One region of the Streptomyces sp. NPDC000134 genome, then DNA from elsewhere that is predicted to be linked to it. Evidence: riboswitches for the same ligand, from Rfam matches in the RefSeq annotation. Region 1 holds a riboswitch; the other holds the start of a gene.
What was found. Region 1 has a riboswitch for glycine ahead of gcvP (aminomethyl-transferring glycine dehydrogenase). Riboswitches for the same ligand answer to the same signal wherever they lie in the genome.
Positions count from the first base shown of each region.

Region 2: another riboswitch for glycine. It lies ahead of gcvT (glycine cleavage system aminomethyltransferase GcvT); the one in region 1 lies ahead of gcvP (aminomethyl-transferring glycine dehydrogenase).

Region 1 is NZ_JBIAZN010000008.1:9,478-13,516, reverse strand. It holds gene gcvP (aminomethyl-transferring glycine dehydrogenase) at 1-2,339, opposite strand, end outside; glycine riboswitch at 2,516-2,611, opposite strand; gene ACFY32_RS13460 (PRC-barrel domain-containing protein) at 2,738-3,112, shown strand; gene ACFY32_RS13455 (DNA polymerase IV) at 3,170-4,039, opposite strand, start outside.
Region 2 is NZ_JBIAZN010000013.1:31,306-35,344, reverse strand. It holds gene ACFY32_RS20540 (enhanced serine sensitivity protein SseB C-terminal domain-containing protein) at 1-304, opposite strand, end outside; gene ACFY32_RS20535 (enhanced serine sensitivity protein SseB) at 454-1,245, opposite strand; gene ACFY32_RS20530 (AAA family ATPase) at 1,317-1,982, opposite strand; glycine riboswitch at 2,163-2,258, shown strand; gene gcvT (glycine cleavage system aminomethyltransferase GcvT) at 2,407-3,525, shown strand; gene gcvH (glycine cleavage system protein GcvH) at 3,638-4,015, shown strand; gene glyA (serine hydroxymethyltransferase) at 4,029-4,039, shown strand, end outside.

The sequences.
Region 1 (4,039 bases):
TTGAGCCCCTCGCCGCCCATCAGCCGGACGTACGCCCACGAGATGGGCAGGATGCCGGCCGAGCCCCAGGGCGCCGCCGAGACGGGCCCGACCCCGGTCTCCGGTCCGGCCGCGGGCTGCAGCGGGTGGTTGGGCAGGTACGGCGCCAGGTGCGACCGTACGGCGACCGGGCCGACGCCGGGACCACCGCCGCCGTGCGGGATGCAGAAGGTCTTGTGCAGGTTCAGGTGCGAGACGTCGCCGCCGAAGTGGCCGGGCCGGGCGAGGCCGACCAGGGCGTTGAGGTTGGCGCCGTCCACGTACACCTGGCCGCCGGCCTCGTGGACCTGGGCGCAGATGTCGGCGACATGGGCCTCGAACACGCCGTGCGTGGACGGGTACGTGATCATCAGCACCGCCAGCTCGTCACGGTACTGCTCGATCTTGGCCCGCAGGTCCTCGACGTCGATCTCGCCGTCCTCGGCGGTCTTGACGACGACGACCCTCATGCCGGCCATCACGGCGCTGGCCGCGTTGGTCCCGTGCGCGGAGGACGGGATGAGGCACACGGTCCGCTGCTCGTCGCCGTTGGCCCGGTGGTAGCCGCGGACGGCGAGCAGTCCGGCCAGCTCGCCCTGGGACCCGGCGTTGGGCTGGAGGGAGACCTTGTCGTAGCCGGTGACGTCGGCGAGCCGCTCCTCCAGCTCGCGGATGAGCTTGAGGTAGCCCTGGGCCTGCTCGGCGGGCGCGAAGGGGTGCAGTTGCCCGAACTCAGGCCAGGTCACCGGCTCCATCTCGGTGGTGGCGTTGAGCTTCATGGTGCAGGAGCCCAGCGGGATCATGCCGCGGTCCAGCGCGTAGTCGCGGTCGGCCAGGCGGCGCAGGTAGCGCAGCATCGCGGTCTCGGAGCGGTGCTGGTGGAAGACGGGGTGGGTCAGGCACTCGTCCTCGCGCAGCAGCCCGGCGGGCAGCGCGTCCTCGGTGGCCGCGTCCAGCGCCTCGATGTCGCCCTCGACGCCGAACGCCGTCCACACCGCGCCCACCTGGGCCCGGGTGGTGGTCTCGTCGCAGGCCGCGGAGACGTGGTCGGCGTCGACCAGGCGCAGGTTCACCCCGTTCCGCCGGGCGGCGGCGACGACCTCGGCGGCGCGTCCGGGCACCCGGGCGGTGACGGTGTCGAAGTAGGCGCCGTGGACCACCTCGACGCCGCCCGCGGTGAGGCCGGCGGCGAGGATCGACGCGTAGCGGTGGGTGCGGCGGGCGATGCCGCGCAGGCCGTCCATCCCGTGGTAGACGGCGTACATCCCGGCCATCACGGCCAGCAGCACCTGCGCGGTGCAGATGTTGCTGGTGGCCTTCTCCCGGCGGATGTGCTGCTCACGGGTCTGCAGGGCGAGCCGGTAGGCCCGGTTGCCGTCCGCGTCCACGGAGACGCCGACCAGCCGTCCGGGCAGGCTGCGGGCCATCTTCTCCTGGACGGCCAGGTAACCGGCGTGCGGTCCGCCGAAGCCCATCGGCACCCCGAACCGCTGGGTGGTGCCCACCGCGATGTCGGCGCCCAGCTCGCCGGGCGACTTCAGCAGCGTCAGCGCCAGCAGGTCGGCGGCGACGGTGACCAGCGCGCCCAGCTCGTGCGCCCGGTCGATGACGGGCTTGATGTCGCGTACGGCTCCGGAGGCGCCCGGGTACTGGATGAGGACGCCGTTGATCTCCCGCTCGGCGACCTCGGCCGGGATGCCGTCGCCGAGGTCGGCGACGACGACCTCGACACCGGTCGGTTCGGCGCGGGTCCGGATCACGGCGATGGTCTGCGGCAGCGCGTCGGCGTCGACCAGGAACAGCCCCTTCTTGTTCCTGCCCAGCCGCCGGGACAGCGCCATCGCCTCGGCGGCGGCGGTGCCCTCGTCGAGCAGCGAGGCGCCGGAGGTCGGCAGGCCGGTGAGGTCGGCGACCATGGTCTGGAAGTTCAGCAGCGCCTCCAGGCGGCCCTGCGAGATCTCCGGCTGGTACGGCGTGTAGGCCGTGTACCAGGCCGGGTTCTCCATCACGTTGCGCAGGATCACGGGCGGCGTGAAGGTGCCGTAGTACCCGAGCCCGATCATCGAGTCGAGCACCTGGTTGCGGTCGGCCAGCGAGCGCAGCTCGGCCAGTACCTCGGCCTCGGAGCGGGCGCCCGGCAGGTCCAGCGCCTCGGCGCTGCGGATGGCCTCCGGCACGGCGGCGGCCGTCAGCTCGTCGAGCGACCCGTAGCCGACCTGCGCGAGCATCTTGGCCTGGGCCCCGTGGTCGGGGCCGATGTGGCGCTGCTCGAACGGTATGCCCTGTTCGAGTTCGGTGAGCGGGATGCGAGGGGCGGTCATTGCGGAGGCCTCCTGGTCTGACGCGACCTGCGAGGGGCACCACGGCACGGGTGCCCGGACGGCCTCCCCCTCTGTCATCTGCACCTGAGAGCTTCACCGGGCCGCCCGAGGGCTGCCGGCTTTCACCGTCGGTGAGAGCGGAAGCCGTCGACACCCGCTCTGCTTTCCAGAGTGACCTCGTCCGTGCGGTACGTGGGCCTGAGAGATTCCGGGGAGGATTTGCTCCTTCGGCGCCTCCGATACAGCCTGGAGGACTCTCCCGCACGGGGTCAGCAGCCGTGTGCCAGCCTACCAGCGCGGTCAACGACCGCTCGTTCGAGTGGCCGTCCTCCGGATTCTGCTCTTTTGTAGTGCTTACGGATGATTCACCGGATGGTTTGCGACCACGTGGAGGGCCCGTGCGTACCGACATCGATCCGCGCAACCTGATCGGCCGCAAGGCGTTCGACCGCAACGGCACCCGGATCGGCACCGTCGACGAGGTCTATCTCGACGACGCCACCGGGGTGCCCGAGTGGGCGGCGATACGCACCGGGCTGTTCAGCCGGGACGCGTTCGTGCCGCTGGAGCCCAGCGAACTCGTGGACGGCGCCCTGCGCGTCCCCTTCGACCGCTCCCTGATCAGGGAGGCCCCGGACTTCGGCGTCGGCCGCCACCTCTCCCCCGAGCAGGAACTCCAGCTCTACCACCACTACGGCCTGGACATCGCCGCCCCGCCCGACCTCCCCGACCGCACCTTCGGCACCCTGGCAGGCCAGGAAGACCCGGCCTGACCACGTCACCCCCCTGTTGCTTCCGTCCTCCCGCTCGACCCGCCCCCTCCGCCGCTCTCAGTGCCTCCGCCCCGAGGCCCCGGCCTCCGGCGCGTCCGACGCGGGCGCCGCCTCCGTGCCGTCCGGCGCCGGCCCCTCGCCCGGTCTTCGCTCCACCAAGGGCAACGGCTCCGCCGGTTCCAGCCCCGGGTCGTCGACCCGGAACGTCCGTACCCGCCCCGGCGGCGACCCGGGCGTCTCGAAGCGCACGGTGACCCGCCCGAGGCCGCTGCCCTGGACCCACCCGTGCCCGTACTCGGCGTGGCGGACGTCGTGCCCCGACGGCCAGCGCCGCTCGGCGGACGGCTGCTCGCCCTCGGCGGGCGGGCCCTCCGCCGCCGCACCTCCGGCCCGCTCCGCCCCTTCCGCCACCGCCTCCCCCGCGTCGGCCGCCGCCCGCTCCCCGGCCGCCTGCGCGAACAGGTCCTCCTGCGTGTAGTCGGCCAGCCCGGTGACACCCACGCCGAGCAGCCGTACGCCGCCGGTGGTGTCCACCGAGTCCAGCAGCCGCGCCGCCGCCTCCCCGACCACCGCGGGGTCGTCCGTGGGCCCGCGCAGCGTCTCGGACCGGGTCAGCGTGGAGAAGTCGTACCGCCGCACCTTGAGCACGATGGTCCGCCCCGACAGCCCGGCCTGCCGCAGTCGCCGCACACACCGGTCGGCGAGCCGCCGCACCTCCAGCCCGACCCGCACCCGGTCGTGGATGTCCACGTCGTAGGTGTCCTCCACCGACACCGACTTGGTCTCCCGCTCGGCCACCACGGGCCGCTCGTCGCGCGCCAGCGCCATCGCGTACAGCGCGTGCCCGTGCGCCTTGCCCAGCAGCCGGACCAGCTCGTCCTCCCCCGCCTCGGCCAGCTCCCCCACCGTGGTGATCCCGGCCCGCCG
Region 2 (4,039 bases), on a different contig from region 1:
CGCCGCCGGGGGCGTGCGGGTTGAGCCACAGGCCGTAGCGGTCGGGGTAGAGGGCGCGGGCCACCTCCAGGCCGTCGACCACCTCGTACGCGCGGTTCCAGCCGCTGGCGGACAGCTCCTGGGCGGAGGTGACACAGGGCGCGTACGCGTGCCCCTCGACCTCCATCGTCGCGTACTGGGCGTCGGGGGAGCCGGCCTGGCCGTGCCAGAGCAGCATCCAGACCTGGCCGGAGGCCGGGCTCGCGAGGGCGCGCAGCAGCGACTCGTAGGCGTCGTAGCGCCCGGGGGTCACCTGGCGCAGCATGTGCTCCACCTGCCCGGCTGCGGCGGTACCAGCGCTCACTTTGTATCGCCCCTCTGTACAACGCCTCGACCGAGTGAACCTAGCTTAAGGCCACCGGCGGTCAGGGGGGTCGTGCGTGTGCGTGCCGTGCGGGTGCGCGGGGACGGCGCTCAGACGTCCCTCGTGTAGAACGGGCGGACCCTTTCCCGCATCCAGTCGCAGACCGGGTCCTGGGCCGCCTCCAGGAGGACCAGGTTGACCGGCCAGGGGGGCGGGGCCGTGGTGAGGGCCCGGCCGAGGGCTTCGAGGGGGAGGGCGCGGGCGTCGCCCTCCCAGTGGGCGAGTTCGACGCCGACGAACATCACGGGGTCGGCGGTCTCGACGACGGCCAGGCAGCGGCGGGCGGTGCGGACCACGCCGAGGGCGGCGAACTCCGCGGCGGCGGCGGCGAGGAAGTCGACCGGGTCGTCCTGCCAGTCGGGCTCGGACAGGCGGACCCGGCCGCCGCTCGCGGGCCCGTCCAGCGGGGTCCGTCCGGCGCGGCACAGCTCGGCGACGGCGGGCGGCGGCAGGGGTATGCCGACCAGCCCGTCCGGGTTGACGGCGATGCCGACCTGCGGCGGCAGACCGCGGGCGAACTCCGCGGCGGGGGCGATGGCGTACCCCATGTGCGCGCCGACGACCTGCCGGAACTGCTCCTCGGAGCTGAACACCGGGACGTACGCCTGTCCCTCGATCTCCAGTGTGGGCAGGTCCAGGGGACCGCTGTGCGGGCCGCCGCCGCCGGGCAGCGGGACCCAGACGAAGCTGCGGCCGAGGACCTCGACGATCCGGCCGCCGGCGCCGGGCACGCCGAGGGAGGCGGACAGCACCTCCTCCAGCTCGTTGCCGGGCCAACCGCCGTGCGGGTGGGGATGCGCCTGCGCCGGGAAGTCCGCGGAGAAGCCCGCCGGGAAGTCCATCTGCCTACCGCCTGTGTGGAACCGCTGATGTGGCTGAAAAGGCTAACCCGTACGGCCGCGCCCGCGGCCGGTCAGCCCGTGAACCCGATCCGGTGCAGGGCGTCGGCCGCCGCCCGGTCGAGCAGGACCACGCGCACGCCGGCCGGCAGCGCGCCCCGCTCCACCGAGCGCAGCAGACGGGCGCCGGCCGCGCGGTGCCGCGAGAACGCGTACCCGGAGACGCCCCGGCCGCGCTCGCGCTGTCCCGCCAGGGCCTGCTCGGGGTCGACGTCGAGCAGCAGCAGGTGCAGGGTGCCGCCCCGGCGCCGCGCCTCGCGGGCCAGCCAGCGGCGGACCCACGCCTGGGTGCCGCAGTCGTGCACCACGACGCCCTCGCCGGAGCGCAGGGCGCGGCGCAGCCCGGCGTAGTGGGCGAGCCGGACGAGCGGGCGGTAGACCGCGTACGGCAGGAGGCGGGGCATCCGCGCGTCCCAGCGGTCGCGGGTGTCCTGGGAGTCCACGCGGCGGCCGCGCACGGTGCGCCGCATCAGCGTGGACTTGCCGCTGCCGGGCAGCCCGGTGACCACGGCGAGGTCGCGGGGGCCGAACAGCAGGGCGTGCGGACCGCGTCCGGACCGCTCGCGCAGGTCGCGGACGGTGGACGCGGGCAGCGGGGCGCGCGCCTCGCGGGCCGGGCCGACGGGCTGCTCGGGCAGCGCGAGACCCGTGGTGGCGGCGTACGCCGTGGTCCTGTTCACCGTGATCGTCCTCCCCTGGGGCGGTTCACGAGTTCCCATCCCCGTCGAGTGTAAAGAGAAGGTAATGCGGGGTGTCTCGAATTTTCGTGCGCTTACTGCCACAAGCCGGTTACAGATCACGGTCTGCCAGAGTCCGACCGGTCGTGCAATGATGTGCGCGCCAACTGCATACCGGCCGTTCGAACCCGCGCGGGAGAGTCCCCGGTCACCGACCGGGGCGCCGAAGGAGCAAGTCCCTCCCTTGAATCTCTCAGGCCCCGTCACCGCGCGGGCGAGGCACATCTGAAAAGCGGGCCGCCCCGGCGGCCCCACCCAAGGTGCAAGTCCTGACCGCCGCGCGGTCACGGCGAACCTCTCAGGTCCCGATGACAGATGGGGAGGACCTTCCTCGCCCTGCCGTCCTGTCCTGGGAGACGACCGACCGATGAGCAGTACCGAACCCCGCCGCACCGCGCTGGACGCCGTGCACCGCGCGCTCGGCGCGACCATGACCGACTTCGCCGGCTGGGACATGCCGCTGCGCTACGGCTCCGAGCGCGACGAGCACCAGGCCGTACGGACCACCGCCGGCCTCTTCGACCTGTCGCACATGGGCGAGATCGCGGTCACCGGCCCCGGCGCCGCCGCGCTGCTGGACCACGCGCTGGTCGGCGACATCGGCGGGGTGAAGCCCGGCCGCGCCCGCTACACCATGATCTGCCGCGAGGACGGCGGCATCCTCGACGACCTGATCGTCTACCGGCTCGCCGAGGCCGAGTACCTGGTGGTCGCCAACGCCGCCAACGCCCAGGTGGTGCTGGACGCCCTGACCGAGCGCGCCGCCGGCTTCGACGCCGAGGTCCGCGACGACCGGGACGCCTACGCGCTGCTCGCCGTGCAGGGCCCCGCCTCCCCCGGCATCCTCGCCTCGCTCACCGACGCCGACCTGGACGGGCTGAAGTACTACGCCGGTCTGCCCGGCACCGTCGCCGGCGTCTCCGCGCTGATCGCCCGGACCGGCTACACCGGCGAGGACGGCTTCGAGCTGTTCGTCGACCCCGCCGACGCCGGGAAGCTGTGGCAGGCGCTGACCGAGGCGGGCGCCTCGGCCGGGCTGGTCCCCTGCGGCCTGTCCTGCCGGGACACCCTCCGCCTGGAGGCGGGGATGCCGCTGTACGGGCACGAGCTGACCACCGCCCTGACGCCGTTCGACGCCGGGCTCGGCCGGGTGGTCAAGTTCGACAAGGAGGGCGGCTTCGTGGGCCGCGCGGCGCTCGCCGAGGCCGCCGCCCGCGCCGAGCGGAACCCCCCGCGCGTCCTGGTCGGCCTGATCGCCGAGGGCCGCCGGGTCCCGCGCGCCGGGTACGCGGTGGTGGCCGGCGGCGAGGTGATCGGCGAGGTCACCTCCGGCGCCCCCTCCCCCACCCTGGGCAGGCCGATCGCGATGGCGTACGTCGACGCGGCGCACGCGGCACCCGGGACGCCGGGGGTGGCCGTCGACATCCGGGGCACCCACGAGCCGTACGAGGTCGTCGCACTGCCGTTCTACCGGCGCCGGAAGTAGCCACCGCCCCCGGGCCCTCGCACGTGACCCTGGGCACATCCGCCCTGCTCACCAGCGGTCCCACCGGTCCCGCATGCACCAGCACACCCCCGCATACAGGAGAATTCAGGCCATGAGCAACCCCCAGCAGCTTCGTTACAGCAAGGAGCACGAGTGGCTGTCGACCGCCGAGGACGGCGTGTCGGCGGTCGGCATCACCGAGCACGCGGCCAACGCGCTCGGCGACGTCGTCTTCGTGCAGCTCCCGGAGGTCGGCGCGACCGTGACCGCGGGCGAGACCTGCGGCGAGCTGGAGTCGACCAAGTCCGTCTCCGACCTGTACTCCCCCGTCTCCGGTGAGGTCACCGAGGTCAACGAGGACGTCGTCGACGACCCGTCGCTGGTCAACTCGGCGCCCTTCGAGGGCGGCTGGCTGTTCAAGGTGCGGGTCGCGGACGAACCCGGCGACCTGCTCTCCGCCGACGAGTACACCGCCTTCTCGGCAGGCTGAGGAGCCCTTCGCGATGACCCTCCT